Cupriavidus taiwanensis LMG 19424: one gene and its partner. The protein of the gene in region 1 binds, or shares a complex with, the protein of each later gene. Links are inferred from orthologs where the notes say so. Each region holds a gene or a part of one and is shown on either strand. Other genes may lie near its edges.

Evidence for each region.
Region 2: the proteins of RALTA_RS06895 (region 1) and RALTA_RS04775 are in contact, whole or in part, in a cryo-EM structure (PDB 9GE8), measured with the Escherichia coli proteins. The link is inferred for Cupriavidus taiwanensis LMG 19424 from one-to-one orthologs.

The regions. Positions count from the first base shown.
Region 1 is NC_010528.1:1,486,477-1,501,028, forward strand. What follows is about bases 6,162-9,052. They hold RALTA_RS06895 (ABC transporter ATP-binding protein), read left to right. Parts: upstream 6,162-7,203; coding sequence 7,204-7,902; downstream 7,903-9,052. Other genes in these bases: RALTA_RS06890 (arylesterase), read right to left, coding at 6,531-7,205; pgi (glucose-6-phosphate isomerase), read right to left, coding at 7,911-9,052. Also shown: RALTA_RS06860 (ABC transporter permease), read right to left, coding at 1-250; RALTA_RS06865 (ABC transporter permease), read right to left, coding at 259-1,092; RALTA_RS06870 (ABC transporter substrate-binding protein), read right to left, coding at 1,149-2,171; RALTA_RS06875 (LacI family DNA-binding transcriptional regulator), read right to left, coding at 2,255-3,340; RALTA_RS06885 (SurA N-terminal domain-containing protein), read left to right, coding at 3,947-5,881; more of pgi, read right to left, coding at 9,053-9,554; RALTA_RS06905 (bifunctional ADP-dependent NAD(P)H-hydrate dehydratase/NAD(P)H-hydrate epimerase), read right to left, coding at 9,783-11,372; RALTA_RS06910 (D-amino acid dehydrogenase), read right to left, coding at 11,380-12,681; RALTA_RS06915 (TRAP transporter large permease), read right to left, coding at 12,718-14,028; RALTA_RS06920 (TRAP transporter small permease subunit), read right to left, coding at 14,028-14,552.
Region 2 is NC_010528.1:1,026,028-1,040,822, reverse strand. The notes cover bases 7,696-10,829. They hold RALTA_RS04775 (ABC transporter permease), read right to left. Parts: upstream 10,512-10,829; coding sequence 7,896-10,511; downstream 7,696-7,895. Other genes in these bases: RALTA_RS04770 (DUF4126 domain-containing protein), read right to left, coding at 10,594-10,829; RALTA_RS04780 (group II truncated hemoglobin), read right to left, coding at 7,696-7,860. Also shown: RALTA_RS04830 (DUF3619 family protein), read left to right, coding at 1-199; RALTA_RS04825 (DUF3106 domain-containing protein), read left to right, coding at 201-1,010; RALTA_RS04820 (RDD family protein), read left to right, coding at 1,130-1,672; RALTA_RS04815 (esterase/lipase family protein), read left to right, coding at 1,669-2,649; RALTA_RS04810 (UDP-2,3-diacylglucosamine diphosphatase), read left to right, coding at 2,768-3,745; RALTA_RS04805 (glycosyltransferase family 4 protein), read left to right, coding at 3,830-4,969; RALTA_RS04800 (diacylglycerol kinase), read left to right, coding at 4,896-5,381; RALTA_RS04795 (TetR/AcrR family transcriptional regulator), read left to right, coding at 5,502-6,203; RALTA_RS04790 (LOG family protein), read left to right, coding at 6,200-6,784; RALTA_RS04785 (DUF924 family protein), read right to left, coding at 6,804-7,400; more of RALTA_RS04780, read right to left, coding at 7,444-7,695; more of RALTA_RS04770, read right to left, coding at 10,830-11,193; RALTA_RS04765 (substrate-binding domain-containing protein), read right to left, coding at 11,296-12,393; RALTA_RS04760 (substrate-binding domain-containing protein), read left to right, coding at 12,539-13,360; RALTA_RS04755 (LysR substrate-binding domain-containing protein), read right to left, coding at 13,382-14,329; xdhA (xanthine dehydrogenase small subunit), read left to right, coding at 14,549-14,795.

The DNA of each region.
Region 1 (14,552 bases):
GAACGCCGAGCACCAGCGTACAGGCGAGGCACGCCAGCGCGATCCATAGCGACAGGAAGATGGTATTGCGGTACAGGGCCCACACTTCCTCGACCCACCGCGTGGTCAGGCCGCTCTGCAGCCCGACGAAGATATTGTTGGTGAGGCCGGCCAGCACCGACAGCCCCACGGGGACGGTCATGAACGCACAAACGGCGAGCGTCAGTGCGAGTTGGGTCCAGTAGGCGGAGCCGCGACGGTTGGTCTTCATGCTTGCTCCTACGCGGTGGCGGCAACCGCGTTGCCGGAAAGATGACGCGCCACCGCCAGCAGCGCCCAGGTCACGACCCCGAGCAGGATGGATAGTGCGGCGGCCATGCCGAAGTTGGCGTAGTTGGTGAACTCGTTGTAGATGGTGAGCGGCAGCACATCGAGTTGCGTGGCAAGGGTGAAGGCGGTGCCGAACGCGCCCATGCTGGTGGCGAAGCAGATCGCGCCGCTGGAGATCAGCGCGGGCATCAGCGCCGGCAGCATCACGTCGCGCACCACGCGCCACCGGCCGGCGCCCAGTGAGCGGGCCGCTTCCTCCAGCGAGGCGTCGAGTTTTTCGACCGCCGCCATCACGGTCAGGATCACGCGTGGAATCGAGAAGTACAGGTAGCCGACGAACAACCCGGCCATGCCATAGGCAAAAGTCCAGCGCTCGCCGGCGAGCAGGTCGCCCACCGATGCGAGCAGGCCGTTGCGGCCGCCCAGCATGATGACCATGAACCCGATCACCACGCCGGGAAAGGCCAGCGGAAAGGTCAGCATGGCCACCAGCACCGGCTTGCCCGGCACCGGATGCCGCTGCAGGAAGGTCCCCGCCACGCCGGCGATCGCCAGCGTGACCAGCGTCACCGAGGCCGACAACAGCACCGTGGACAGCAGGCTGTGCAGGTAGCGCGGGCTCGACAGCACGGTCCAGTAGACTCCCGCGCCGCTTTCCCCCGCCACGCTGACCGCCAGCAATTTGGCCATCGGCAAGCAGAAGAACGCCAGGAATACGATCAGCGCCGGCAGCGCGAAGACGATCAGCGTGCGGGCGGTTGGCGCAGTGGTGCGACGGCGCATGGGTTTCTCCATCTTGAGGGGGACTGGCCGGGGCCGCAGCGCGCCCCGGCGCGGCGTCAGCGCACTTCCTTCAGGTACTGGTCGCTGAAGGCCTTTTGCACTTCGGCCATCTTGCCGTAGTCGATGGTCTTCGCGCGCGCATAGTCCGAGGCCGGCAGGAAGCGGGATTCCACTTCCCTTGACACGGCCTTGGCCCGTACCGGGCGCAGATAGGCATTGGCCCACAGCGCCTGGCCGGCATCGGACAGCACGAAGTCCAGCACCTTGCGGGCTTCCGCAGGGTGCGGCGCCTTGTTGACCATGCTCATGACGTAGGGCACCACCAGCGAGCCCTCCCGGGGAATGACGAAGGCAACGTTGGCGCGATCCTTGTAGCGCGCGCGATAGGCGTTGAAGTCGTAGTCCAGCAGGATCGGGATTTCACCGGACAGCACGCGCGCGTACGCGGTCTGCTTCGGCACGATGGGCTGGTTCTTCTGCAGGTCCTTGAAGAACTTGAGGGCCGGGCCGAAGTTATCCAGCGAGCCGCCCAGCGCCTGGTTGATCGCCACCGCGCCCACATAGCCGACAAAGGCGCTGGCCGGGTCGAGATAGCCGACCATGCCCTTGTATTCGGGCTTCTGCAGGTCGGCCCATGACTGCGGCACCGGTTTGCCGCGCAACGCGTCGACATTGACCATCAGGCCCAGCGTGCCCGAATGGATGGCAAACCAGTGGCCCTGCGGGTCCTTCAGGCCGTCGGGGATGTCATTCCAGTTGGCAGGCTTATAGGGTGCCGTCACGCCTTCCTTCTGGGCCTGGATGCCGAACGTCACGCCGTAATACACCACGTCGGCCACCGGATTGGCCCTTTCCGCCACGATCTGGGCCAGCGACTGGCCCGAGTTCTTGTTGTCGTGCGGCACCGTGACGCCGGTCTTTTCCTTGATCGCGCGGATCTGCGCTGCCCAGTCCGCCCATTCCGGCGGGCAGTTGTAGCAGATTGCCGTTTGCGCGGCCGCGGCGTGGCTGAATACGACCGCGCCAACCGTGGGCAGCAGCCAGCGCAAGCGGCGCAGCCAGGACGAAGTCGATTGCATGATGCACTCCTTTTCTAGATATGACGGTGTGGGAAAACGGCGTAGGACGAGGCGATATCGGCGCTGCTTCGGTTGCTGTGCCGCTAAGCCGGCGGCCCCACGGTAGCGCCTTCGCGCAGCGCGTGCGGCAGCAGCGTCGCGCGGGGCAAGCGGGGGGCAGGCGCGGCCCCGGCGCTGGCGGGCGCGAGCCGTGCCAGCAGGCAGCCCAGCGCACGGGCACCGATCTCGTTGTTGGGCTGCGCCACGGTGGACAGCGGCGGTTCCAGCAACTGGCCGAGTTCGATGCCGTCGTAGCCGAGCACGGATACATCGCCGGGCACGGACAGCCCCAGGCGCTTCAGGATCGAAATCACGCCGATCGCCAGCATGTCGTTGGTGCAAAACAGCGCGGTGGGCGCGGATGGCGCTGTGACGAATTGCCGGATGCGCTCGACCTCCGCCGGCGTGTGCGTCGGCGTATGCGCTGGCAGGGACAGCGGCGGCAAGGGCTGCAGGCCATGCGCGCGCATCGCGTCCTGGTAACCCATGTGGCGCTGCCTGGCGCGGTCCGACGCGACGAAGGCGCCCGACACCACCGAGATGCGCCGATGCCCGGCAGCGATCAGCGTCTCGACGCCGGCGCGCGCGCTGACGCGGTTGTCCACCGATACCGAATAGCGTTTGCCCCGGCGCGCTGCCTGGTTGTACGCCAGGACATAGGGCACGCCTTCGGCATCCAGCTGTTCCAGCACCGCGCTGCGGGCGGCATCGGCCACCGTCAGCACCATGCCGTCGACGCGGTGACGCAGCAGATATTCAATCCGCTCGCGTTCGCGGGCCGGGTCGTAGCGGCTGGTCACCAGCATCAGCGAATAGCCTTGGGCCAGCGCCGCCTCCTCGATGCCGCGCCAGCATTCGGCAAACACGGCATTCTCGAGCGTCGGCAGCATGACCCCCACGATGCGCGAGCGCTGGGCCCGGAGCTTGGCACCCAGCAGGTTGGGGCGGAAGCCAAGCTCGCCCGCCGCCTGCAATACGCGCCCGGCGGTATCCTGGCGGACCATCTCCGGATTGCTGAACACGCGCGAGGCGGTCGCCAGCGACACGCCCGCGGCCCTGGCGACATTCACCAGAGTCGCGCCATTGGATGGCGCGGGCGGAGCGGCGAGGGCGGTGGCATTGCGGGGCATTAGGCAGGAATCGGGATCAGTGCAGGAGTTGGTGCCTGAAGTTTGTGCGGAAGAAAATGAAAACGTTTTCATTCAAGCCGCAAAAAAACGGGTGTCAAGGACAACCGTTGGTGCGGTGCGCCGCAAAACCGCCGGCGGGGCCATGCGAGTGGCGCGGAAGGCCGAACGAGGGCGATTGTGCGGGGCGCAAGTGACAGCGGGATGACACTAGTCACGAGGGACCAGCCACGGATCCTTCGCGTGATTGGCTGCAGCTAAGGTGATGGAGGCCCGCTTCGAGACCAAATTTAAACGTGTCCCCGTCTTGCGCTGGTACGGGAACATGCGCTATAGTTCGGCCTCTTTGCTGCGGCGCAGGTACGAAAGCAGGCTGCAGCAGGCACCGACACAGGAGTGGTAGTTCAGTCGGTTAGAATACCGGCCTGTCACGCCGGGGGTCGCGGGTTCGAGTCCCGTCCACTCCGCCAGTACCAAGAAGCGCCCGCAATCGCGGGCGTTTTTCATTTGTGGCTCATGTTCGCCACCCTGCACAAAGGGCGCTTGCCCGCCGGCTCCTGATAGAATCGTGGAGTTTGTCTTTCGTGCCAATCCACTACCCGAATCCGCATGCTTGATTTCGTACGCAACAACCGGCGCCTGATGCTCTTGCTGCTGCTGGTGCTTGTTTTCCCGTCGTTCGTGTTCTTCGGCGTGGAAAGCTATTCGCGCTTCATGGACAGCTCGCACGATGCCGCCAAGGTCGACGGCCGGGCCATCAGCGTGCAGGAGGTCGACAACGTCGTGCGCGACCAGAGCGAGCGCGCGCGCCAGATCCTGGGCGCCAACTATGATCCGCGCCAGTTCGAGGGTCCCGAGGCACGCAAGGCCGTGCTCGAGCAGCTGATCCAGCAACGCGTGATGGCCAATGCGGTGGCCAGCGAACACCTGACGGTGTCGGATGCCAAGCTGCTCGAAGAAATCAGCAGCCTGCCGGCGATCGCGCAGCTGCCGCGGGGCAAGGACGGCAAGATCGACGATAAGGCCTACCTGCAGCTGCTGCAGTCGCAGGGCATGACGCCCGAACAGTTCGATGCGCGCATGCGCTTCGAGCTGGCCATGCAGCAGCTGGGCGCATCGGTTGCCGCGACGGCGTTCGTGCCGAAGTCGCTGATCGAGCGACTGATGGCGGCGCGCGACCAGCAGCGCGACGTGCAGGCGCTGCTGTTCAAGCCGGCCGGCTACACCGCCAAGGTCCAGCCCGATGCCGCCGCGCTGAAGGCTTACTATGACAGCCACCAGCAGGACTTCTCGGTGCCGGAGCAGGCCAAGGTGGAATACCTGGTGCTGTCGGGCGAGGCCCTGGCGGCGTCGCAGGCGGTGACGCCGGAAGAGCTGAAGTCGTACTACGAAAGCAATATCGCGCGCTTCCGCGTCGACGAGCAGCGCCGCGCCAGCCATATCCTGATCAGCGCGCCGAAGGATGCGCCGGCCGCGCAGCGCCAGGCCGCCAAGGACAAGGCCACCAAGCTGCTGGAAGAGGTGCGCAAGCATCCGGACACCTTCGCCGACGTGGCGCGCAAGAACTCGCAAGACCCGGGCTCGGCCGAGAAGGGCGGCGACCTTGGCTTCATGGGCCGCGGCGCGCTGGTCAAGCCGTTCGAGGACGCCATGTACGCGCTCAAGGAAGGCCAGATCAGCGACGTGGTCGAAACCGACTTCGGCTACCACATCATCAAGCTGACCGGCACCAAGCCCGCGGAAACGCGGCCGCTGGAGGCCGTGCGCACCGAGCTGGAAGCCGAACTGCGCAAGCAGTTCGCCGACAAGAAGTTTGCCGAGCAGGCCGATGCCTTCGGCAATACCGTCTACGAGCAGGCCGACAGCCTCAAGCCCGCCGCCGACAAGTTCAAGCTGACCATCCAGACCGCCGACAAGGTCACGCGCCAGCCGAATCCGGCGCTGGGCGCGCAGAGCCCGCTGAACAACGAGAAGCTTCTCAAGGCGCTGTTCAGCGACGACGCCATCAAGAACAAGCGCAACACCGAAGCCGTGCAGGTTGCGCCGAACACGCTGGTGGCCGCCCGCATCGTCGCGTACCGCCCGGCGACCGTGCGCAAGTTCGAGGAAGTCGAAGCCCAGGTGCGCGAAGGCTATATCGCGCAGCAGGCCGCGGCGCTGGCGCGCAAGGATGGCGAGGCCCGCCTGGCCGCGCTGAAGCAGGCCGACAGCGCCGAGGGCTTTGGCCCGGTGCAGACGGTATCGCGCACCAAGGCCGACGGCATGACGCCGCAGGCAGTGGAAGCCGTAATGCGCGCCGATGCCGCCAAGCTGCCGGCGCTGGTGGGTGTGGACCTGGGTGCGCAGGGCTACGCGGTCTATCGCATCACCAAGGTCAGCCAGCCGGCACAGGCCAATCCGGCCCAGCGCCAGGCCGCGGCACAGCAACTGGCGCAGCTGGCCGGCCAGAGCGACCTGCAGGCCTTCTATGAAAGCCTGAAGGCCCGCGCCAAGGTCAAGATGCTGGCCCCCGCAGGCGCGACGCAAGGGCAAGGCGCCGAGTAATCCGCGCCGCCCCGCGCCACGCCGGGCACGCCGGAAACAAGAACCCCTGCCAATGTGGCAGGGGTTTTTTTGTGGTTAATCGCCGCATTGCAAGGGATGATGAGTGCGCGGGATTGTTGCTTGACTTCGTCGATGCGCCGGCCCTCTCCCCCGCCCCTCTCCCGCAAGCGGGAGAGGGGAGAAAACCAGCTGGAGGCGAAAATCCTTTGGGCTCGCCCGCGACAACGCGTGCGAGCGCAGCGACGCACTCCGTGCCAGTGCGCAAGGCCTGAGATAGGGAGCGCGCGCAGCGCAGCCGAAGGCGTCCCACCAATAACGTGATAGGCAGGCTGCCACCGACCTAAAGTCGGGTTCGTCCATCCGCCCCCGAACGCCAGGCACCTCCCGGTAGCGTCAGCAGGGTCGAACCACCACCATCACGACCGCAAGTCACCACCGCCAGAACCACCAACACCGCCTTGGCCAGCCGCCCAGGCGACGCGCTCTTTGCCTCCTTTCTGTCGCTCGGACAGAAAGGAGGTCGCCGGCTACGCCGGCGAAACAGCAGCGCCCGCCAAGCACAAAGCCGCACCCACCAAGCACGACCAACAAACAATCCGCATCACCCCAAAGGTTCAACGAGCCACTGCCCCGAATAACCCATTTATAGTCACTTCCCAACGCCGCGCTTGAGCAGCGGCTTGAGCTGCGGCCACACCGTATCCAGCAACGCCGGCTGTGCCGCGGCAGTCGGGTGAATACGGTCCGGCTGGAACCAATCCTGCCGCGCAATCACCTGGTCGAGGAAGAACGGCACCAGCCGCACCTTGTATTCCCCCGCCAGCCTGGGATACAGCGACACGAACTTCTCGGTGTAGTCCTGGCCATAGTTAGGCGGGATGCGCATGCCGATCAGCAATACGCTCGCGCCGGCCTTCTGCGCCGTGGTGACAATGTTGCGCAGGTTGGCCTCGGTGGTGTGCAGCGGCAAGCCGCGCAGCGCATCGTTGGCGCCCAGTTCGATCACCACGATGGCCGGACGGTGCCGCGACAGCAGGTCGGGCAGGCGGGTCTTGCCGCCGATGGTGGTCTCGCCGCTGATGCTGGCATTGACGACGCTATAATCGAACCGCTCCTGCCGCAGCCGGTCCTGCAGCAGCGTGACCCAGCCCGCGCCGCGCGCGATGCCGTATTCGGCCGACAAGCTGTCGCCCAGCACCAGCAACGCCGGGGCGGTGGCCTGGGCCGCGGGCTTTGCCTGGGCCTGGGCCGCGACCGGAATCGCCAGCGCCATGCCGGCTGCCAGCAGCAGCCTGCGCCTTTTCCCTCGGATCCCTATATCCATGTCTTCTTCCATTCTTGCAGTCGAATCCCTTGGAAAGACCGTAGCCGACACGACTGGTTCGCTGACGATTTTGCACGACGTGACCTTTTCCGTCACGCCGGGCGAAACGCTCGCCATCGTGGGCGCGTCCGGATCCGGCAAGTCGACGCTGCTGGGGCTGCTGGCCGGCCTGGACCTGCCCAGCGCCGGCACGGTGCGGCTGCACGGCCAGGACCTGTACGCGCTGGACGAGGACCAGCGTGCCGCGGTGCGCGGCCGGCATGTCGGCTTTGTGTTCCAGTCGTTCCAGCTGGTGGGCCACCTGACCGCGCTGGAGAATGTGATGCTGCCGCTGGAGCTGCGTGGCGAAACAGCGCAAGTGCGCGAGCGCGCCGTCGACATGCTGCAGCGCGTGGGCCTGGGCGCGCGCCTGGGCCACTACCCGCGCACGCTGTCGGGTGGCGAGCAGCAGCGCGTGGCACTGGCGCGGGCCTTCGTGGCGCGCCCCGACATCCTGTTTGCCGATGAACCGACCGGCAGCCTCGATACCGCCACCGGCGAAGCGGTGATTGCGCTGATGTTCGAACTGAACCGCGACGCCGGCTCCACGCTGGTGCTGGTCACCCACGACCGCTCGGTGGCGTCGCGCTGCGGGCGCGTGCTGACCATCGACGCCGGTCGCGTGGCCAGCGACGAATGGATCGGCGCCGAGGTCTGATCTGACGGCTAGCTGGCCGCGCCCGCCTTCAGCACCGCGCGGGCACGCGCGATCAGCGCGGCGGTGGAGGCATCGTGCTGGCCGGTGGCCGTGCCGGTCAGTTCGGCCTCGATCGGGCGCGCCAGGATCTTGCCGAGCTCAACGCCCCACTGGTCGAACGAGTTGATCCGCCACACCACGCCCTGCACGAAGGTGCGGTGCTCGTACAACGCAATCAGTGCGCCCAGCACATTGGGCGTCAGGTCCTCCATCAGCAGCGTGTTGCTGGGGCGGTTGCCGTCGAACACCATATGCGCAATGCGCACCTCGTCCTTCAGGCCGCTGGCGCGCAGCTCGTCGGCGCTGCGCCCGCGCATCAGCGCCTCGGCCTGCGCGAAGCAATTGGCCAGCAGCTTGGCGTGATGGCCGGGCAGGCGGCGCGGCGGCACCAGCGGCGCGACAAAATCCACCGGCACCACCTGCGAGCCCTGGTGGATCTGCTGGAAGTAGGCGTGCTGGCCGTTGGTGCCGGCCGTGCCCCACACCACCGGCGAGGTATGCGTGCGGATGCGCTGCCCATCGAGCTGCACGGACTTGCCGTTGCTTTCCATCTCCAGCTGCTGCAGGAAGGCGGGAAACAGCTCCAGCGAGGTCGAGTAGGGCGCCATGCAGCTGGTCGGCAGGTTCCAGAAATTGCGGTACCAGACCCCCAGCATGCCGAGGATCACCGGCATGTTGCGCTCCAGCGGCGCGGTGCGGAAATGCTCGTCCATCGCGTGCCCGCCGGCGAGCAGGTCGGAAAAGGCATCGAAGCCGACCGCCAGCGTGATCGACAGGCCGACCGACGACCACAGCGAAAAACGCCCGCCGATCCAGTCCCAGAACTCGAACATATTGGCCGGGTCGATGCCGAATTCGCGCACCGCCTCGGTATTGGTCGAGACCGCGACGAAATGCTTGGCCAGGTCCTGCTCGGCCACGCCGCTGGCGACAAACCAGGCGCGCGCGCTGCGCGCGTTGGCCATGGTCTCGAGCGTGGTGAAGGTCTTGGAGCAGACGATCACCAGGGTCCGCTGCGGGTCCAGCCGCACCAGGGTCTCGGCCAGGTCGGTGCCGTCGACGTTGGAGACGAAGTGCATGCGCGGCGCGGCATGGCCGTCGGCATCGGCCAGGTGCGACAGTGCGCGGCACACCATGCGCGGTCCCAGGTCGGAGCCGCCGATGCCGATATTGATGACATCGGTGATGCGCTCGCCGGTCGCGCCCTTCCAGGCGCCGCTGCGCACCCGTGCGGAGAAGTCGCGCATGCGTGCCAGCACCTGATGGATGGCCGGCACGACCGCTTCGCCATCGACCTTGAAGGCGGCGCCGGCGGGCGCGCGCAGCGCCACGTGCAGGACCGCGCGGTCTTCGGTGGTGTTGATATGCTCGCCCGCGAACATCGCATCGCGGCGCCGCGTGACGCCGGCCTCTGCCGCCAGCTGCATCAGCAGGCTCATGGTTTGCGGCGTGATGCGGTTCTTCGAGTAATCCAGATAGAGGCCAGCGGCTTCCAGCGAGCATTGTGCGACGCGCTGTGCGCCTTCGCGATCGAACCAGTCGCGCATCTGGGCGTCGCGAAGGGTGTCATGGTGCCGCAGCAGGGCATTCCAGGCGTGAAGGTCAGTGGGCATGCAGGACTAGCGTGCAGGACTAGCGGGGTTGCGGGGGCGCGAGCCGCGTGACGTTGCCGGCTTGCAAGACGGAGCGGTAAGTATATCGCCGCCATCGCGGCATCGGGCCTCGCGGCGGCGCCATATCGTTACCACTTGCAACATAACAGCCGCGGCACCGCACGGGTATCGGTCGTTGTCTGACGGCAGGTGCGGCCCGCGCCGCCGGTATGCGCGCGAACGCGCGCTTCACGCGTTCGCCGCGCTCAGCAACTGGTTGAATATGGCGCGCGCCGGCGCATACAGCTCGCTTGCCGTGACGCCTGCCGGGCCTGTGCCCTGTGCGACCAGCACATCGGCGGCACGGCCGTGGATCCACACCGCCGCCTGCGCCGCGGCCAGCGGCGCCATGCCTTGCGCCAGCAGCGCGCCCAGCATGCCGGCCAGCACGTCGCCGGTGCCGGCGCTGGCCAGCGCCGCGTTGCCGGTCGGGTTCAACGTCCAGGGGCTGCCGTCGGGAGCGGCAATCACGCTGCCCGAGCCCTTCAGCACCACCACGGCCCGCCATTGCGCGGCCAGCGCCGCCGCGGCGGCGGGCCGGTCGCGCTGGATCTCGGCCACCGGCACGCCCATCAGCCGCGCGGCTTCGAGCGGGTGCGGCGTCATCACGGTGGCCGCGCCGCGCGTGGCCAGGGTGCCGGCCAGTGCCGGGTCTGACGCCAGCAGGTTCAGCGCATCGGCATCCAGCACCAGCGGCAGCGTCGTGGCCTGCAGCAGCCGTGCGAACTGCTGGCGGGCGTTGGCATCGGTGCCCAGGCCCGGGCCGATCACCAGCGCCGACATCGACGTGTGCGCCAGCGTGTCGACCGCATGCAGCATCAGTTCCGGATGCAGCGGATCGAGCAGCGGTGCCGGCTGCGCCAGGAAGCCGATATGCACCTTGCCCGCGCCGAGCCATTGCGCGGCCCGGGCACCAAGCAGCGGCGCGCCGGTCATGCCCACGTTGCCGCCGATGACGGCGAGCGAGCCGTGCGTCCCCTTGTTGCTGGCGTGCCGGCGCCGGGGCAGCGCGGCACCGAAGAGCGCCGGGCCATTCACCAGGCCTTGCGGCGTTTCGTGCTGGAGATCGTCCAGGCCGATCGGCGCGATGTCGACCGCGCCGGCGCAGTCGCGCCCGTCGAGCGTGAGCAGGCCGGGCTTGGCGGCAATGAAGGTCAGCGTGCGCTGCGCCCGCACTGCCGGCGCGCCCGCGCCGGTGTCGGCGGACAGCCCGCTGGGAATGTCCAGCGCAAACACGGGCAGCCCGCTGCGATTGAGTTGCGCGATCCACCACGCCATGGGGCCGTCGGCGGGGCGGTTCAGGCCGATGCCCAGCAGGCCGTCGACGATCGCGGTGGTGTCGGCGGGCCAGGGCGCGTCATGCGAGGCATCCCTCTGCGCCATCGCGCGCAGCGGCACGGCCGCGGCCTGCGCCTGCTGCCATGCGGTCGCGGCATCGGCGGGCAGGCGCTGCGGATCGGCCGCCAGCCACACCTGCACCGCGCGGCCGGCACGGTGCAGCAGCGTGGCGGCGACCAGCGCATCGCCGCCGTTGTTGCCAGGACCCGCCAGGAACAACAGCGGTCCGCCGGGCGCATGGCAGGCGAGCCAGCGCGCCGCCGCGGCGCCCGCGCGCGACATCAGCGTGAAGGCCGGCAGCTGCGCCAGCGCGGCGCGCTCGATGCGGCGGATGGCGGCCACGTCGTAGAGCGGCACCGGGCGCGGTGCGGCGGCATCCAGGGCAAGCCAGCCTTCACCATGGGCGGCGGGTGTGAGGACGGTGGCGGCAGAGGGTGTCATGTCGGGCTTATCCGGACGGCCCCAGCCCGTAGCGATCCGGCAGCAGGCCTTCCATGTCGATGTCGGGGCCGCCGTGGCTGGCGCCAGCGCTGGCGGCGATCTGGTCAGCCGCAATCTTGCCTGATCCGCAGCTCATCGCCCAGCCCGTCGAACCATGGCCGAGGTTCAGGAACAGTCCGGGCACGGCGGTGGGTCCGATCAGCGGCGGGCCGTCGGGCAGCATCGGCCGCGCGCCGGCCCATTGCGTGGCCTCGTGGTAGTTGCCTGCCGCCGGAAACCAGTCGCGCGCCACCTTGACCAGCGTGTTCAGCGCGGCGGGGCGCAGGTCGAGCCGGCGCGAGCCCAGCTCCGCCGTGCCGGCCACGCGCAGCCGGTTGCCCATGCGCGTCATGGCGACCTTGTACGATTCGTCCATCAGCGCCCCCAGCGGGGCCTGCAGCTCGTCGCGGATCATTACCGTCACCGAATAGCCCTTGACCGGATACAGCGGCACGCGCAAGCCCAGCGGGCGCAGCAGTGCGGCACTGTCGGCGCCGGCGGCAAGCAGCACGCGCTCGGCGCTCAGCACCTCGGCCGCACCCTGGCCGCCGGGCTGGGACAGTTCCAGCTCCAGCTTGCCGGCGTGGCCCGGCCGGATGCGCGTCACCCTGGTGTCGAAGCGGAACGACACGCCCGCGGCCTGCGCATGCCGGTGCAGCGCGCGCACGAACATCGGGCAGTTGCCGGATTCATCCTCGGGCAGATGCAGTCCGCCGGCCAGCGGCGTGTCCGCGGCCAGGCCCGGTTCGATCTGGCGGCATTCGCCGGCGCTGACCAGCCGGTGCGGCACGTGGTTCTCGCGCAGCAGGGCGATGGCGGGGCTGGCCAGATCCAGGTCGCGCGCGGTGCGGAACAGCTGCAGGTATCCCTGCGACTGCTCGTAGTCGATGTCCAGCTCGCTGCGCAGCCGGTGCAGGCAGGCGCGGCTGTAGAACGCCAGCCGCTGCATGCGCAGCTTGTTGGCGCGGTAGCGCTCGAGCCGGCATTCGCGCAGCCAGCGCGCGATCCAGCGCCACATGGCCGGGTCGGCGGCGGGGCGGAACAGCACCGGCGCCTCGCGCGCGAAGAGCGTGCGCAGGATCTTGGCCGGCATGCCCGGCGCGGCCCAGGGCGTGACGTAGCCGGGCGCGATCACGCCGGCATTGCCGAAGCTGGCTTCCTGCGCCGGCGCGCCGCGGCGCTCGAGCACGGTCACGTCGAAGCCGGCCTGCCGCAGGTACCACGCGGAACTGACGCCGATCGCGCCGGCGCCGATGACGATCACATGCATCGGTCTGGAACCCTCCACGCGAGTCCGTTGCCGTGGCTACCTGACCTCCTGCTGCATGACCATGTCGGGGAGCCAGGTCACCACGGCGGGCCAGATCGTGACGATGGCGATCGCCACCACCATCATCATGAAGAACGGCAGCGAGACCCGCGCGATGTAATTGCTGTCCTTGCCCGTCATGCTCTGCAAAACGAACAGGTTGAAGCCGACCGGCGGCGTCACTTCGGCAATCTCCACCAGCAGCACGATGAAGATGCCGAACCAGACCAGGTCGAAGCCGGCCGCCTGCACCATCGGCAGCACCGTGGCAGTGGTGAGGGCGATCATCGAGATGCCGTCCAGCGCCGTGCCCAGCACGATGTAGATCACCGTCAGCACCGCGATCAGCGCCCACGGCGACAGCTGCAGCGCGGCCACCCACTCGGCCAGCGCGCGCGGGATGCCGGTAAAGCTCATGGTCACCGACAGGAACGAGGTTGCGCCCAGCACGAACATGATCATCGCGGTCAGGCGCGTGGCCGACATCAGGCTGTCCCAGAATGCCGCGCGCGTCAGCGAGCCCCCGGCCCAGGCCAGTGCCAGCGACGCGACCACGCCATAGGCGGCGGCCTCGGTCGCGGTGGCATAGCCGGTCACCATGATCCAGGTGATGAAGGCGATCAGCGCGATGCACGGCAGCAACTGCCGGACCGAGGCCAGCCGGGCGTGCCAGTCGAAGCGCTCCGACGCCGGGGTCTTGTCGGGGTTGGCCAGCGCCCACACCACGATATAGCCGGAGAACAGCAGCATCAGCAGCAACCCCGGGATAAAGCCCGCCAGGAATACGCGGATGATCGACACGTCCGCCGAGACCGCGTACACGACCATCGTGATCGACGGCGGGATCAGGATGCCGAGCGTGCCGGCGCACGACAGCGAGCCCAGCGTCACGCGCTCGTCGTAGCCGCGCCGCGTCAGTTCGGGCAGGGCCGACTTGGCGATGGTGGCGCAGGTGGCCGCCGACGAGCCCGACACCGAGCCGAAGATGCCGCAGCCCAGGATGTTGACGTGCATCAGCCGCCCGGGGAGCCAGCTCAGCCATGGCGACAGCCCGCTGAACATCTGCTCCGACAGCCGGGTGCGGAACAGGATCTCGCCCATCCACACGAACAGCGGCAGCGATGCCAGCGTGTACGAGGCGCTCGATGACCACCAGGCATTGGCCAGGCTGACCATCGCCTCGCGGTCGGAGAATATCACCAGCCCGACCCACGACGTGACCGCGATGGCCACGGGAATCCACGCGCCCAGCGCGAGGAAGACGATCAGTACCAGCAGCAGGATCAGTGCAACCACGACAGTGCTCATCAGACCGTCTCCCCGAAATCGCCGGCGGCAAGCTTGGCTTCCTGGGCCAGCTGGTAGCGCGGCTTCTGCCGGCGCACCACGCGCAGCCATTCATCCGCGACCGCCAGCAGGAAGCCGGTACAGCCCAGCACCGCGAAGCTCTGCGGTATCCACAACGGAATCACGATCTGGCCCTGCGAGACATCGCCGATCTCCCAGCTCTGCCACGCAAAGGTGCCCAGCGCCCACGCCGCGTAGGCGGCAAACACCAGGCACACGGTCAGCGAGACCAGTTCCAGCAGCCAGCGCCGGCGCGGGCCGAGCGCCGACAGCAGCATCTCCACGCGCACGATGCCGCCATGCTGGAAGGTCTGCCCGAGCACCAGGAAGGCGGAGGCGGCGCACAGCCAGGCAACGATATCGTCGCCGCCCTTGAAGATCACCGAGGTTTCGCGCGACAGCGACATCAGGATCATGATCACGCAGACGGCGAGGATGCATAGCGCGCCGAGCGTGGCGAACAGGTCCAGCAGGCGGTCGAGCCA
Region 2 (14,795 bases), 460 kb from region 1 along the record:
CGGCGCCTGGCTGCGCCGGCTGGGCCTGGTCTGGACGCTGGTCGCGCTGGGCGCCGGCCTGGTGGGCATCTACCACTGGCAGGAGCAGAAGCGCATCGAGGAACTGGCCGATATCGACGCCGCCATGCTGCTCGACGACCTGCCGCCCACGGCCTATGCCGACGAGGGCTTCCACGTGTTCCTGAAGCGCGGGCAGTAGCATGGTGCGCCAGCCTTCCCGCCCCGACGCCCTGCGCCGCCGGCTGGCCGCCCTGCTGGCCGGCGCCGGCGCGGCCGCCTGCTGGGGCCTGCTTCCCGCCCCGGCCGAGGCACAGGGCGCTTCCGCGGCAGTCGGAGCCACCGCCCCCCACCCGGCCCAGCCGGTCGGCGCCAAGCCCGCCTGGGCCGACCTGAGCCCGGTCAACCAGCGCATCCTGGCGCCGCTGCAGCCGCTGTGGGACAGCCTGCCGGAACTGAACCGCCACAAGTGGCTGCGCATCGCCGCGCGTTATCCGAAATATTCGCCGGCGGAGCAGGCCCGGCTGCAGGCGCGCATGGCGGAGTGGGTCAGGATGACTCCGCAGCAGCGCCGGCTGGCGCGCGAAAATTACCAGATCACCCGCTCGCTGCCGACCGAAAAGAAGGCCGAGGCCTGGGACAAGTACCAGCAGCTACCCGAAGAGCAGAAGAAAAAGCTGGCCGCGGCCGACCACGTGCCGCGCCGCCCCGGCGCCGTCAGCGCGCTGCCCAGCGGCAAGCGCCTGCCCAGCGACACCAGCCGCCAGTTGCGCCATGAACGCAAAACCGGCGCGGGCCACGCTGCCCACCCGTCTGGTACGGCGGCCAGCGATGGCGCGGCGCAGCCCGCAGCCGCGGCAGCCGCCGTGGCCGCAGCGTCCGCCCCCGCCGCTGCCACTCCGGTGACGCCCGCAAGCAGCGCGCTCGCCGCGGCCGCCGCGCCAGCCTCCGCGGCAGCCCAGGCGCCCGCCGAAGCGACGGCCGCGGCGTCCGACCCCACCGTGCGCCAGTAATTCGCAGGCCATTTGGCATAATGGCCGTTTGAGGCCGGCCAGCGCATGCGGGCCAGCTTCGCCAGGCCCGCACCGGCATCCGCATGCCGCGCGCCGGCGCCCTGTTCAGACCGCTATCCATGCCAGCTGCCACCCTCGACCCCGTACCCCCTGCTGACGCCGTGTCGGCAGTGCCGGCCGCGCCGCCGCTGCGCCGCCGTATCGCCTGCATGCTGTATGAAGGCGTGCTGCTGTTCGGCGTGCTGAGCGCCTCGACCGCAGCCTACCTGGTGCTGCGGCCGCTGCTTCGGAAGCTGGGCGTGGACGGGCCGCTGGCGATCCAGCTGTGGAGCTTCCTGGTGATGGGGCTGTACTTCACCTGGTTCTGGCAGCGCAACGGCCAGACCCTGGCGATGCAGACCTGGCGCATGCGCGTCGAAAACGCCGCGGGCGTGCCGCCGCGTTGGCCGCAGGCGGCGCTGCGCTACCTGCTGGCGTGGCTGTGGCTGCCGCCGTCGGCCGCCGTCGGCCATCTGCTCGGCCTGGTCAAGGGCCCGTTCGTCGGCGTGCTGTGTGCCGGCCTGCTGGTCTGGATCCTGCTGGCCTGGCTGGATCCGCGCCGACAGTTCCTGCATGACCGCCTCGCCGGCACGCGCCTGACGGACCTGCGCGCCCGGCCATGACCCTGGGCGCCGCCGGCATCCGCCGCGTCGCCGTGACCGCGCAGGCGGCCGCGGCGCTTGGCATTGCCGCGGCGCTGGTACGCGCGGCCGCGTGGCCGTGGCCCGGCGCGCTGGCCGCTGGCGCGGGGCTGATCCTGGGCGGCATCGCCTCCGGCATTGCCATCGCCTTCGCCCTGAGCGGGCGCGGCCCGTGGGTCGGACGCGGCGATCGCCCGCCCGCGCCGCCCGCTGACCTTGCCGCCACCCGCAGGCCGCTGCGGCTGGCCGAGGCCTTGCGCTGCTACGCGGCCGAATGCCTGGCCGTGCTGCGCATGTTCGACTGGCTGCAACCCTTCCGCGCCCGCGCGCCATTTGCGCCGGCCGCCGATGCACGGCCCGGACACGATGCCCCGCCGGTGCTGCTGGTCCACGGCTACGCCTGCAGCCAGGCCATCTGGCTCGACATGCAGCCGGCGCTGGCCGCCGCCGGTTACCGCTGCCAGGGGATCGACCTGGAACCCGTGTTCGGCGACATCGACGACTACGCGCGCGCGCTGCTGGCCGCGATGCGGCGCATCCGCGCCGAAAGCGGGCGCGCGCCGCTGCTGCTCTGCCACAGCATGGGCGGCCTCGCCGCGCGCGCCGCGCTGCGGCTGGCAGGCGACGAAGACGTCTGCGCCGGCATCGTGACCCTGGGCAGCCCGCACCACGGCAGCGCGCTGGCGCGCTTTGGCGGCGGCCACAATGCGCGCCAGATGCGTTGCGGCAGCCCCTGGCTGCGCGCGCTGGCGGCCGCCGAAACACCGCGGCTGCGCGCGCGCATGATCTCGATCTTCAGCTGGCACGATTCGATCGCGGGGCCGCCCTGCACCGGGTGGCTCGATGGCGCCGGCCATATCGCACTGTCAGGCATCGGCCATGTGTCGCTGCTGCGCCATCCCGCCGCGGTGCGTGCGGTGCTCGACGCCCTGGCCGAACTGTCCTCGCGCGGCCGCTGAGGCGTTCGCGGCCCGTGCTGTGCCGCGGGCGCAACGATTCATGTGTCAGTCATGTTTTCGTCACGGTCGCGTCACGGCGCGCTGGCTGAATGCAGCCATCGCCGCAACCGGGACTGGCATGGTGCAAGCAATCCGATCTGCCCGCGGGTATCTGTCGAAGGCCGCGCAACTGGCGCCATGGCTGCGCCGCAGCGCTGACAGCGGCCCAGCCGCGCCAGTGACCGCCTTCATGGCGCCGGCGCTCGATGGCGCCGCGCTGGCGCCGCCGCGCGAAGCGCAGGAAACCTATCCCCCCGAGCCGCACCCGATCCAGCGCTACCGCGCCATCTGGCTGTCGGACATCCACCTGGGAACGCCCGGCTGCCAGGCCGATTACCTGCTGGATTTCCTCAAGCACAACGAATCCGACCAGCTCTACCTGGTCGGCGACATCATCGACGGCTGGCAGCTGCGCCGCGGCTGGTACTGGCCGCAAAGCCACAACGACGTGGTGCAGAAGCTGCTGCGCAAGGCGCGCAAGGGCACCGAGGTGATCTATGTCCCCGGCAACCACGACGAAGCCGCGCGCCAGTTCGACGGCATGGCCTTCGGCGACATCACCGTGCGCGAGGAGGCGATCCACGTCACCGCCACCGGACGCCGCCTGTGGGTGGTGCACGGCGACCTGTTCGACGGCGTGGTGCAGCACGCGCGCTGGCTGGCCTACCTGGGCGACTCGCTCTACACCATGATCCTGGCGCTCAACCGGCACTTCAACCGGCTGCGCGCGCGCCTGGGCTTTCCGTACTGGTCGCTGTCGCAGTACCTGAAGCACCAGGTCAAGAACGCGGTGAACTACATCGGCGCGTTCGAGAGCGCGATGGTGGACGAGGCACGCCGCCGCGGCTGCGACGGCGTAGTTTGCGGCCACATCCACAAGGCCGAGATCCGCGAGGTCAACGGCCAGCTCTACTGCAACGACGGCGACTGGGTCGAAAGCCTGTCGGCGCTGGTCGAAACCCTGGAAGGCGAGCTGAAGATCGTCTACTGGACCCGGCTGCTCGACGCGCCCGCGCCCGCCATGCGCCGCCGCCGCCGCGCTGCCGTGGCCGGCTGAACCGGGCCGGCCAGCTCTGTTTCGCCCGGCGCCATCTGCCTGGCGCCATCCGCATTGCCCTTCCACCGCGCCCAAGGAGGCCGCATGAAGATCCTGATCGTCACCGATGCCTGGGAACCGCAGGTCAATGGCGTGGTGCGCACGCTCAAGTCGACGCGCCGCGAACTGGAAGCGATGGGCCACACGGTCGACATGATCACGCCGCTGGAATTCCGCACGGTGCCCTGCCCGACCTATCCCGAGATCCGGCTGTCGCTGCTGCCCGGCGCGCGCGTGCGGCGGCGCATCGAGGCCTTCGGCCCGGACGCCCTGCACATCGCCACCGAAGGCCCGCTCGGGCTGGCCGCGCGCAGCCATGCGCTGCGCCACCAACTGCCCTTCACCACCGCGTACCACACGCGCTTTCCGGAATATGTGCAGGCCCGCTTCGGCATTCCGCTGGCGTGGACCTATCGTTTCCTGCGCTGGTTCCATGGCCCGGCCCAGGCCGTGATGGCGCCGACGCCGGTGGTGCTCGACGACCTGCGGCGCTACGGCATCGGCAACGCCGTGCTGTGGACACGCGGCGTGGACCTGGACGTGTTCACGCCGCAGCGCGCCAATGTGCTCAACACCGCCCACCCGATCTTCCTGTACGTCGGCCGCGTGGCGGTGGAGAAGAACGTCGAGGCGTTCCTGGCGCTGGACCTGCCCGGCTCCAAATGGGTGGTCGGCGACGGCCCGGCGCTGCCGGCGCTGCGCGCGCGCTATCCCGGCGCCAACTACCTGGGCGTGCTGAGCCAGCCCGAGCTGGCGCGGGTGTATGCTTCCGCTGATGTGTTCGTGTTCCCGAGCCGCACCGACACCTTCGGGCTGGTGCTGCTGGAAGCGCTGGCCAGCGGCTTGCCGGTGGCCGCGTATCCGGTCACGGGTCCGATCGACGTGCTGGGCGACAGCCCCGCCGGCGTGATGCACGAAGACCTGCGCGAAGCCTGCCTGGAAGCGCTGCGCATCGACCGTGCCACGGCCCGCGCCCACGCCGAGCAGTTTTCGTGGCGCGCGGCGTCCGAGCAGTTCCTGGCCCACCTGCGGCCGTTCGCGGGCGCCAGGCCGGGCCGGGGCGGCGCAGCGGCCCCATCCGCCACCCCCAAGCCTTCCGCACCGCAAACCCATGCCGAAACCGCATCCGGAACTGCCGTCCGACCCGCCAATGCAGAGGCCGCCGCCCGCCATGCAGAGCGCTGACTATTCCATCGACCAGAACCCGCACAAGGGCAACCGGGGCCTGGCGCGCGCGTGGCATGCGGCCATCAATTCGCTGTCCGGGCTGCGCTACGCGGTGCTGGAGGAAAGCGCGTTCCGCCAGGAGCTGACGCTGGTGGTAATCCTGACGCCGTGCGCCTTTCTGCTGCCGGTGACCGCGGTCGAGCGCATCCTGCTGCTGGGCACGCTGCTGGTGGTGCTGATCGTCGAGCTGCTCAACTCCAGCGTCGAAGCCGCGGTCGACCGCATCTCGCTGGAGCGGCACAGCCTGTCCAAGCGCGCCAAGGACTTCGGCAGCGCGGCGGTGATGCTGGCGCTGGTGCTGTGCGGCGGCACCTGGATGACCATTGCCGGACCGCACGTGGTGCGCTGGATACGGGCGCTGGCCGGCTGAGCGGCCCGGGCCGGCCGGCGCAGGCCGGGTGGCGCCGGCGGGATGGGGCACGGCAGGCCGATTGCTTATAATCGCTACCCTGCCCCCGACTTACCGATCGCACCGATCGCCCGGACGCCCATGGAACCGAAACCGCAAACCGGCCCCCGCCGCACCAGGGACCGCATCCTCGACGTCTCGCTGCGCCTGTTCAACGAAGTCGGCGAGCCCAACGTCACCACCACCACGATCGCGGAAGCAATGGAGATCAGCCCCGGCAATCTCTACTACCACTTCCGCAACAAGGACGACATCATCAACTCGATCTTCGTGCGCTTCGAGCAGGAGATGGAGCGCCGCCTGAAGATGCCGGACGACCACAAGGCCACGCTCGACGAAAGCTGGGGCTACCTGCAGTACATGTCCGAGTTCCTGTGGAACTACCGCTTCCTGTACCGCGACATCAACGACCTGCTGGCGCGCAACCGGATGCTGGAGACCAACTTCAAGCGCATCGTCGAGCAAAAGCAGCGTTTTGCACACGAGATCTGCCGCCAGTTCATCGAGGACGGCGAGATGGAAGCCACGCCCGAGCAGGTCGAGGCCATCTGCACCAACATGGTGGTGGTCGCCACCTACTGGCTGTCGTTCCAGTTCGTGCAGCATCCGCGCCAGTACAACGACCCCGAGCAGATCCGCGGCTACCTGCACGGTTCGAGCTACCACATCTTTTCGATCCTGGCCCCGTATCTGCGCGGCCGGGCGCGGGAGGCATTCGACCAGCTGGCGCGCGACTACGCGGCAGCCAAGGCCGCCGCCGGTGCGGCAAAGGAAGCGAAGTGAAATCCGTCTGCGTGTATTGCGGGTCCAGCCCCGGCAACCGTCCGGAATACGCCGAGGGCGCGCGACTGCTCGGCCGCGCCCTGGCCGAAGGCGGCCTGACGCTGGTGTACGGCGGTGGCAAGGTGGGCCTGATGGGCATCGTCGCCGATGCCGTGCTGGAGCATGGCGGCAGGGCCGTCGGCATCATCCCCGAAGCGCTGATGCAGAAGGAAGTCGGCCACCGCGGCCTGACCGAACTGCACGTGGTGCGCAACATGCACGAACGCAAGCAGATGATGGCCGACCGCGCCGATGCCTTTGTCGCCATGCCCGGCGGCGTGGGCACCTTCGAGGAACTGTTCGAGACCTTCACCTGGCTGCAGCTGGGCTACCACGCCAAGCCGGTGGGCCTGCTCAACCTGGCAGGCTTCTACGACGGCATGCTCGGCTTCCTGTCGCACGCGGTGCAGGAAGGCTTCCTGAAGCAGGTGCACGCCGACCTGCTGCACGTGGGCGACACGCCTGCGGGCCTGCTGACGCAACTGGCGGGCGCGCCGCGCGTGCGCGTCGACAAGTGGCAGGAGGCCCGCGACCAGACCTGAGCGCGCGCCACCTTCCGGATCAGAAGGAAGAACCCGGCTGCTGCAGGAACGCCTGTTCCTCGGCCGTACTCTGCCGGCCCAACACCGCATTGCGGTGCGGGAAGCGGCCAAAGCGCGCGATGATCGCGCGGTGCTTCTCGGCCCACTCCACCACATCGACCGCGCCGCCGCTGGCCTCGCGCAGCTGCGTCATCAGGCGCACCGCCTCGTCCTGGTCTTCCAGCGACTCCGAATGCTCGAACGGCATGTAGCAGAACATGCGGTGGTAGTCGGTCGGCAGCGCGCGGTCCATGCCAGAGGCGACGATGCGGCGGGCCAGTGCCAGCGCCTGCGCATCGGTGCCGAAGCTGCGCGGGTCGTTGCGGAACATGTTGCGCGGAAACTGGTCCAGCAGCACCACGCGCGCGCAGGCGCCCTCGGGCGTGACCGACCAGTCGTCAGGCGCCCCGTCGCAGGCGACCTGCCAGTCAGACAGGAAGTTCGCGCGAACCTGCGCATCGAACGCATCCGACTTGGTGAACCATTGCGGGCGCGCGGTATTCCAGGCGGCGGAACCGGGCTGTTCGAACCAGAAATCCAGCACACGCAGGGCGTCTTCAGGCAGTTGGGCTGTCATCGGCAGGGAAACCTCTCGAGGGAGAAACGGGAGCGTTGGCACCTCAGCGCGCCACGTTGCGCATCCAGTCGGCGGTCTGGAAGAAGGCCTGCATCAGGCGCAGCTGCAGGTCTTCGGACAGGCCGATGTCCTGCATCGCCAGCGCCATGCAGCGCATCCACTGGTCGCGCTCGCTGACGCCGATCTCGAACGGCATATGGCGCGCGCGCAGGCGCGGATGGCCGAAGCGCTCGATAAAGTGGTTGGGGCCGCCCAGCCAGCCGCACAGGAACCAGAACAGCTTGTCGCGCGAGCCGTCGAGCGACGGCGGGTGCAGCGCGCGCAGCCCCGCGAACTGCGGCTCCAGGTCCATCAGGTCGTAGAAGCGGTCGACCAGTTCGCGCACGCGCGCCTCGCCGCCCACCAGTTCAAAGGCAGTGGCCTCGGCATTGCCGGGCTTGTCGTCGGATTCAGTACTCATCACACACTCGGTCTGCGCGGCGCCGGCACGCGGGCTCAGGCATCGCGCAAGGTCGCCAGCGCCGGTTGGCGCAGCACTTCGCGCAGGCCCAGCCAGCCGCCGGCAAAAGCGCACAGCATGCCAGAAACCACGCCGACCGGCACGATCCACGCATTGAAGCGGTACGGGAAGTCGAACACGAACTGCGACAGCCCCCAGCCCACCGCGATCGCGCCGAGGCTGGCCAGCAGGCCGGCAAGGCCGCCCACCACCAGGAACTCGGCATACTGCGTCTGCCGCACCAGCGCGGCCGAAGCGCCCAGCGCCTTGAGCAGGCCGGCGTCGCGCATGCGCTCGTCGCGCGCGCCGGACAACGCTGCGTACAGCACGGTCACGCCCGCCGCCAGCGTGAAGACGAACAGGAACTCCACCGCCGCGATTACCTGGTCCAGGATGTCCTGGATCTGGCGCAGGATCATGTCGGTGTTGACCACGGTGATGTTGGGAAAGGCGGCGATCAGCCGGTTGCCCAGCGCGGCGCTGGCGGGCGGCAGGTGGAACGAGGTGATGTAGGTCTCGGGCATGCCCTGCATCGCCCGCGGCGGCAGGATCACGAAGAAGTTGACCCGCATCGAGCCCCAGTCGAGCTTGCGCAGCGAGGTCACGCGCGCCTGCACCGGCTGGCCGGCCACGTCGAAGCGCAGCGTGTCGCCGAGCCGGATGCCCAGGGTCTTGGCGATGCCCTCTTCCACCGACGCGCCGGCCTCGGCGCCGTCCGCCCCGTTCGACCAGCGTCCGGCGATCACGCGGTTGCCCTCCGGCAGCGCATCGGTATAGGACAGGTTGAACTCGCGCTCGACCAGGTTGCGCGCGCGCCCGTCCTCGAAGCTGTCGCCGCGGATGGTGCGCTCGCCGATATGGGTCAGGCGCCCGCGCACCATGGGGTAAAGCAGGTCGGTGATGCCCGCGTTGGCCAGCATCTGGCGCAGCGGCTCGCGCTGGTCCGGCTGGATATTGATGATGAAGCGGTTGGGCGCGTCGGCCGGCGTGGCGTTGCGCCAGGAATCGACCAGGTCGTTGCGGGTCATGCCGAGCAGCAGCAGCGCCATCAGCCCCACCGCCAGCGCCACGGTCTGCAGCACCGTCACCGCGCGGCGGCGCTCCAGCACCGCCAGCGCAAAGCGCCACCCCATCGCCGCGCGCCCGCGCAGGCGTCCGCGCAGCAGCCGCGACAGCAGCGTCAGCAGGCCCAGCGCCAGCACGCCGAACACCACCCCCGCGGCGATAAAGCCGCCCGCGGTGGTCAGGCCCAGCCGCAGGTCGCGCGCGGCCACCAGCAGCAGCGCGACAAAGGCCCCCAGGCCCAGCGCGTAGGCCACCCACGCCGATACCGGCGGCAGCCCGATATCGCGCCGCAACACCCGCAACGGCGCGACCCGCGTCAGCGCGAGCAGCGGCGGCAGCGCAAACCCGGCCAGCAGCACCAGCCCGGCCAGCACGCCCACCAGCGCCGGCAGCAGCGACGGCTGCGGCAGCGACACCTTGAGCAGCCCCCCCAGCGACAGCAGCAGGCCATAGTGCGCCAGGTAGCCGAGCAGCACGCCGGCGAGCGCGCCGGCCGCACCGACCAGCAGGAATTCCAGCCCGAATGCCCGCAGGATCTGCCCGCGCGACAGACCCAGGCACTTGTAGACCGCGCAGGCATCGGTGTGGCGCTGCATATAGCGGCGCGCCGACATCGCGATCGCCACCGCGGCGATCATCGACGACAGCACCGCCACCAGCGACAGGAAGCGCTCGGCGCGGTCCAGCGTGGCGCGCATCTGCGGCTGGCCCGATTCCAGCGACTCCACCCGCGTATTGCGCAGCTTGCGGCGTTCGATCTCGTCCCGCGCCCATTTCTGGAAGGCCGCGCCGGCGGCGTCGGGTCCGGCCACCAGCAGCCGGTAGGTAACGCGGCTGCCCCAGCCGATCAGACCGGTGCCGTCCAGGTCCGACAGCGGCATCAGCACGCGCGGCGCGAAGTTCATGAAGCCGGTGCCGCGATCGAGCTCCTGCGTGATGATGCGGTCGATGCGGAAGCTGCGGCTGCCCAGCCGCAGGCTGTCGCCCACCGCGACGCCCAGCGCGCCCAGCAGCGCCTCGTCGACCCATACCGTGCCCGGCGCGGGAATGCCGTCGGCGGGCGCGTCCGGCCCGCCCGGCGCGCCGGTCACCTTGAGCCGGCCGCGCAGCGGATAGCCGTCGGTCACGGCCTTGAGCGCGGCCAGCTGGCTGGGCGGCTCGGCGCCGGCCTGGCCCTTGCCCTCGGCCGTGGCCATGCTCGGGAAGGTCACGGTCTGCGCCACCGCCAGGCCGGCGGCGCGGGCACGCTGCGCGAACGCGGCGTCGAAGGGCTGGTCGGCCACCAGCAGCACATCCGAGGCAATCATTTGCCGCGCATCGCGCTCCAGGCCCAGCCGCATGCGGTCGGCCATGAAACCCACGCTGGTCAGCGCGGCCACCGCCAGCACCAGCGCAAACAGCAGCAGGTAAAGCTCGCCCGCCAGCCAGTCGCGGCGGGCCATGCGCAGCGCCTGGCGCCAGGCGGAAAATTTGCCGCCGGTGGCGGCGTGCAGTCCGGCGGGTTGTGCGGCAGTGGCCGGGACGTCGATGGCGGACTCGGAGGGCATCGGTTGCTTGGTTCTTGGTTGCTGGCGCCGGTGCGCCTCGGGTCAGTCGGGCAAAGCAAAAGGTGGCAGAACGGCGGCGCCGCTAGCGCGGCGCGTCATGCCGGGCCCCGCCGCGCAGGCTGGCATGGAGGCGGCGCACGCCGCGCCACAACTTCGGCAGCAGCCACACCGAGCCCAGCAGGAACACCGCCAGCAGCACCAGGAACAGCACCGGCACGAAGAACGCCAGCAGCAGGCTGCCGGTGGCGGTCAGGTCCTCAGTGAATGAGGCCGTCCAGTTGGAAAACGGTTCCGGCGACACGTTGATCAGCGCGCGCGTGCCGGCCTTGACCGCATGCGCAGTGCCGGCCAGCGTGCCGCCGATCAGCCCTGCCGCCACCACCCATTGCGGATCCAGCTGGCCGAATGCGGCGGCCGCCAGGATCGCCCCCGCGGGAATGCGGATGAAGGTATGGATGCCGTCCCAGACGGTGTCGAAGGCGGGCACCTTGTCGGCGACGAACTCGGCCACGGCCAGTAGCGCAGCCACGCCGATCACCCACCACGATTCCAGCGGCTGCAGCCCGGGCGGCAGTTCCAGCCAGCCCAGCCGCGCCAGCACGCCGGCGGCCAGCACGGCCAGGTACAGGCGAAATCCGCTAGCCCAGGACATGCCCGCGGCCAGCGCGGCGGTTTCCAGCATGGCGCTCCTTGCAAGGGTCCGGCGCAGGCCGGTGCAGAGACCGGCGCGCCCTCGCAGGGAGTGTAATACGGACCGGCCCGACCGGTCCGGGACCGCCGTGGCTCAGCTGCCCTCCTTGCCGTCCGGGCCGAACCACGGCAGCGCCTCCTGCGGGGTCAGGATGCCCGCCGGCTCGGCCATGGCATAGCCGGGCAGCGCCTCGATGCGCCGGGCAAAGGCCGGATCGGCCAGCAAGGCCAGCAGCGCGGCCATCCAGCCGGCGGTCTGGTCGTTCTTGCGCAGCGCCAGGTAATAGGCCTCGCGCGTCAGCGGCACAAAAGCCAGGCCGTGGGCCTCGGCGTTCATGCGCAGCCCGAAACCGGCCTGGGCGCGGCCGCTATGCACGGCTTCCGCCACTTTTTCATTGCTGAACTCGGTCTCGTCGTAGCCGTTGATCAGGTCGGGATACAGGCCCTCTGCCGCCAGCAGCTGGTCGAACAGCATGCGCGTGCCCGAACTGCGCTGCCGGTTGACGAAGCGGGCCTGGCTGCGCGCCAGGGCGCGCAGGTCGTGCACCTCACGCGCCAGCTCCGGCGCCAGGATCAGCCCCTGCTCGCGCCACGCCAGCCGCAGCAGCCGCACCGCGCCGGGCCGCAGCCACTTGCGCAAGGTCACATGCGCCACCGAGCCCGCGGTCTGCACCGGCGAGACATAGAAGCCGGCCAGCTCCGACTGCCGCTCCTGCAGGCAGATCAGCCCTTCCACGCTGCCGCAGAACACCGTGTCGAGCCGCAGCGGGCTGCCGGCCGTGCCCAGCGCGGCCGCCAGCACCTCCACCGCCGGATCATGGCTGCCGGTGAAATGCACGCACGACTGCGGCTGCTGGGCGTCGTCCAGGTCGGCGATGAACTCCGCCATGGCGCGCTGCACCGCCGGCTCGATCGATTCGCGCAGGCGCAGTTCGGCGCGCAGCAGGCGCTCGCCGAAGCGCGTCAGCGAGGCGCCGCGCCCGCGCTCCATATCCAGCATGCTGCGGCCGAGCATTTCTTCCCACGACCGCATCACGCCCCAGGCGTGGCGGTACGACAACCCGATCTCGCGCGCGGCGCGGTGCAGCGACCCGGTTTCGCGCACGGCCTTGAGCAGCTGGAACACCTTGGCGTTGGCGCGCGGATTGTCGTCCGGGGCGATCACCGGAAACAGGTCGAAGCGGAAGCTCATAGGTTCTCCGCTACATATTTACATGCCGATCTGGGCTGGATCACAATGAATACCCCTTTTCTTATGTTGTTTTGGCGCATTCTCGCTGAGACTGGAAGGCAAAATCAATTATGTCTGCAAGAACATAACATCGAGGAGATTGCCAATGCCCCGCCATACCCTGCCCTGGCGCCGACTCGTCGCGCCGCTGCTCTGCGTCGGCATTCTGTCGGCCGCGCATGCCGGCGAGATCAGGCTCGCCACCACCACCAGCACCGAGAACTCCGGCCTGCTGAAGCACCTGCTGCCGCGCTTCGAGCAGAAGTCGGGCGTCACGGTGAAAGTCATCGCCGTGGGCTCGGGCAAGGCCATGAAGATGGGCGAGATGGGCGATGTCGACGTGCTGCTGGTGCACGCGCGCAAGATGGAAGACGCGTTCGTCGCCGCCGGCTACGGCGTCAACCGGCGCGACGTGATGTACAACGACTTCATCGTGGTCGGGCCGGCCAGCGACCCGGCTGGCGTCAGGGGCGGCAAGGACGTGCTGGCCGGGTTACGCAAGCTCGCCGCCAGCGGCAGCAAGTTCATCTCGCGCGGCGACAATTCCGGCACCGACGTGATGGAGAAAGACTACTGGAAGCAGCTCGGCATCGAGCCCAAGGGCCAGCCGTGGTACGTCAACGCCGGCCTGGGCATGGGCGAGGTGCTGACCATGGCGGCGCAGATGCCGGCCTATACGCTGTCCGACCGCGCCACCTACGGCGCCTACCGCGCCAGGACCGGGCTGGCGATCGCCATCGAGGGCGATCCGAAGATGTTCAATCCGTACGGCATCATCGCGGTCAACCCGGCCAGGCATCCGGGCACCCACTACAAGGATGCGATGAAGCTGGTGGAGTGGATCACGTCGAAGGAAGGGCAGGACGCGATTGCGGGGTACAAGGTGGCTGGGGAGCAGTTGTTCTTTCCCACCGCCCATGCCAAGTAGCCCCGGCGCTTCAGCACCGCTTCAGCCCGCCTCCGCCTCCAGCCTAGGCAACTGCGGCAGGTCCGCCGCCACCTCCGCGATCATGCGCCGGATCCACATCACGTCCGGCGCGGCATGGCAGCGCTCGTGCCACAGTTGGTAGAAGCGCATGCGCGGGAACGACACCGGCGACGGCACCATCCGGATCGGCAGGTATTGCGCATAGTGCGCCGCGAACTGCCGGCCAGTGGTGAAGACCATGTCGGTCTTCATCAGCACATACGGCACCAGGCCGAAATAAGGCAGCGTCACCTGGATATTGCGCTTGTAGCCCTGCTCGGCAAGCGCCTGATCGATCATGCTGCGCTGCATCGACGCATAAGGCGCCGGGGCCAGGTGCGGCATTTCCAGGTAGTGCTTGAGCGTCAGCCCCTTGCGCGCCAGCGGGTGCTGCGCGCCCAGCATGCACACCACCTCATCGTCGAACAGCGGCGAGATATGCAGGTGTTCCGGCGGCGACAGCCAGTTGCCGACCACGATATCCAGCTGCCCTTGCTCGAGGTCGTCGAGGAAGTCCGACGACGATGTCATCGGGTGCACGAACAGCTTGGCGCCCGGCGCCAGCCGGCGCACGCGCTCGACGATATTGGGCAGGAAGAAGGCGTCAAGGTAGTCCGGCGCGCCGAGATGGAACGTGCGCGTGGTGGTCGCCGGGTCGAACTGCTGCGGCGGGCGCGCGATGCGGTCCATCGCCGCCAGGCTTTGCTCGGCGAGCGCCAGCAGTTCGCGGCCGCGCTCGGTCGGCACCATGCCGTTTTTGCCCCGCACCAAAATGGCGTCGCCGGTGATCTCGCGCAGGCGCTTCAGGGTATTGCTGATGGCGGGCTGCGACTGGCCCAGACGCACGGCGGTGCGGGTCACGCTCTGCTCGGTGAGCAGGGTGTGGAGCACCCGCAGCAAATAGGTATCGAGATGGTCGCGTCCGTGCATGGCGATGGCGGCCCTCCGGCGGGGGCCGGATGGGTGGCGTGGGGGATGGGAACGGCGCATAGTGTATGACAGGCACCCCACAATCGGTCAAATCGGCATACCGCTCAGTGCGGCCGGGCACCGACCGGCGTGCCCGCTGATGGCGCATATCACCTGGGTCGAATATTGCATGAAACGTAGCGATGCTATGTTTCCGCCATCCCCAAGAGAGAGAAGACCATGGAGACGCAAACCATCCGCTTTTTCCACCGCGGCCAGGTCAAGGAAGTATCCGACGCCCCCATTACCCGCACCGTGCTGCAGTACCTGCGTGAAGACGCCCGCTGCACCGGCACCAAGGAAGGCTGCGCCGAAGGCGACTGCGGCGCCTGTACCGTCGTCATCGGCGAGCTGCAGGACGGCGGCGACGTCGAATTCAAGGCGGTCAACGCCTGCATCCAGTTCCTGCCCACGCTCGACGGCAAGG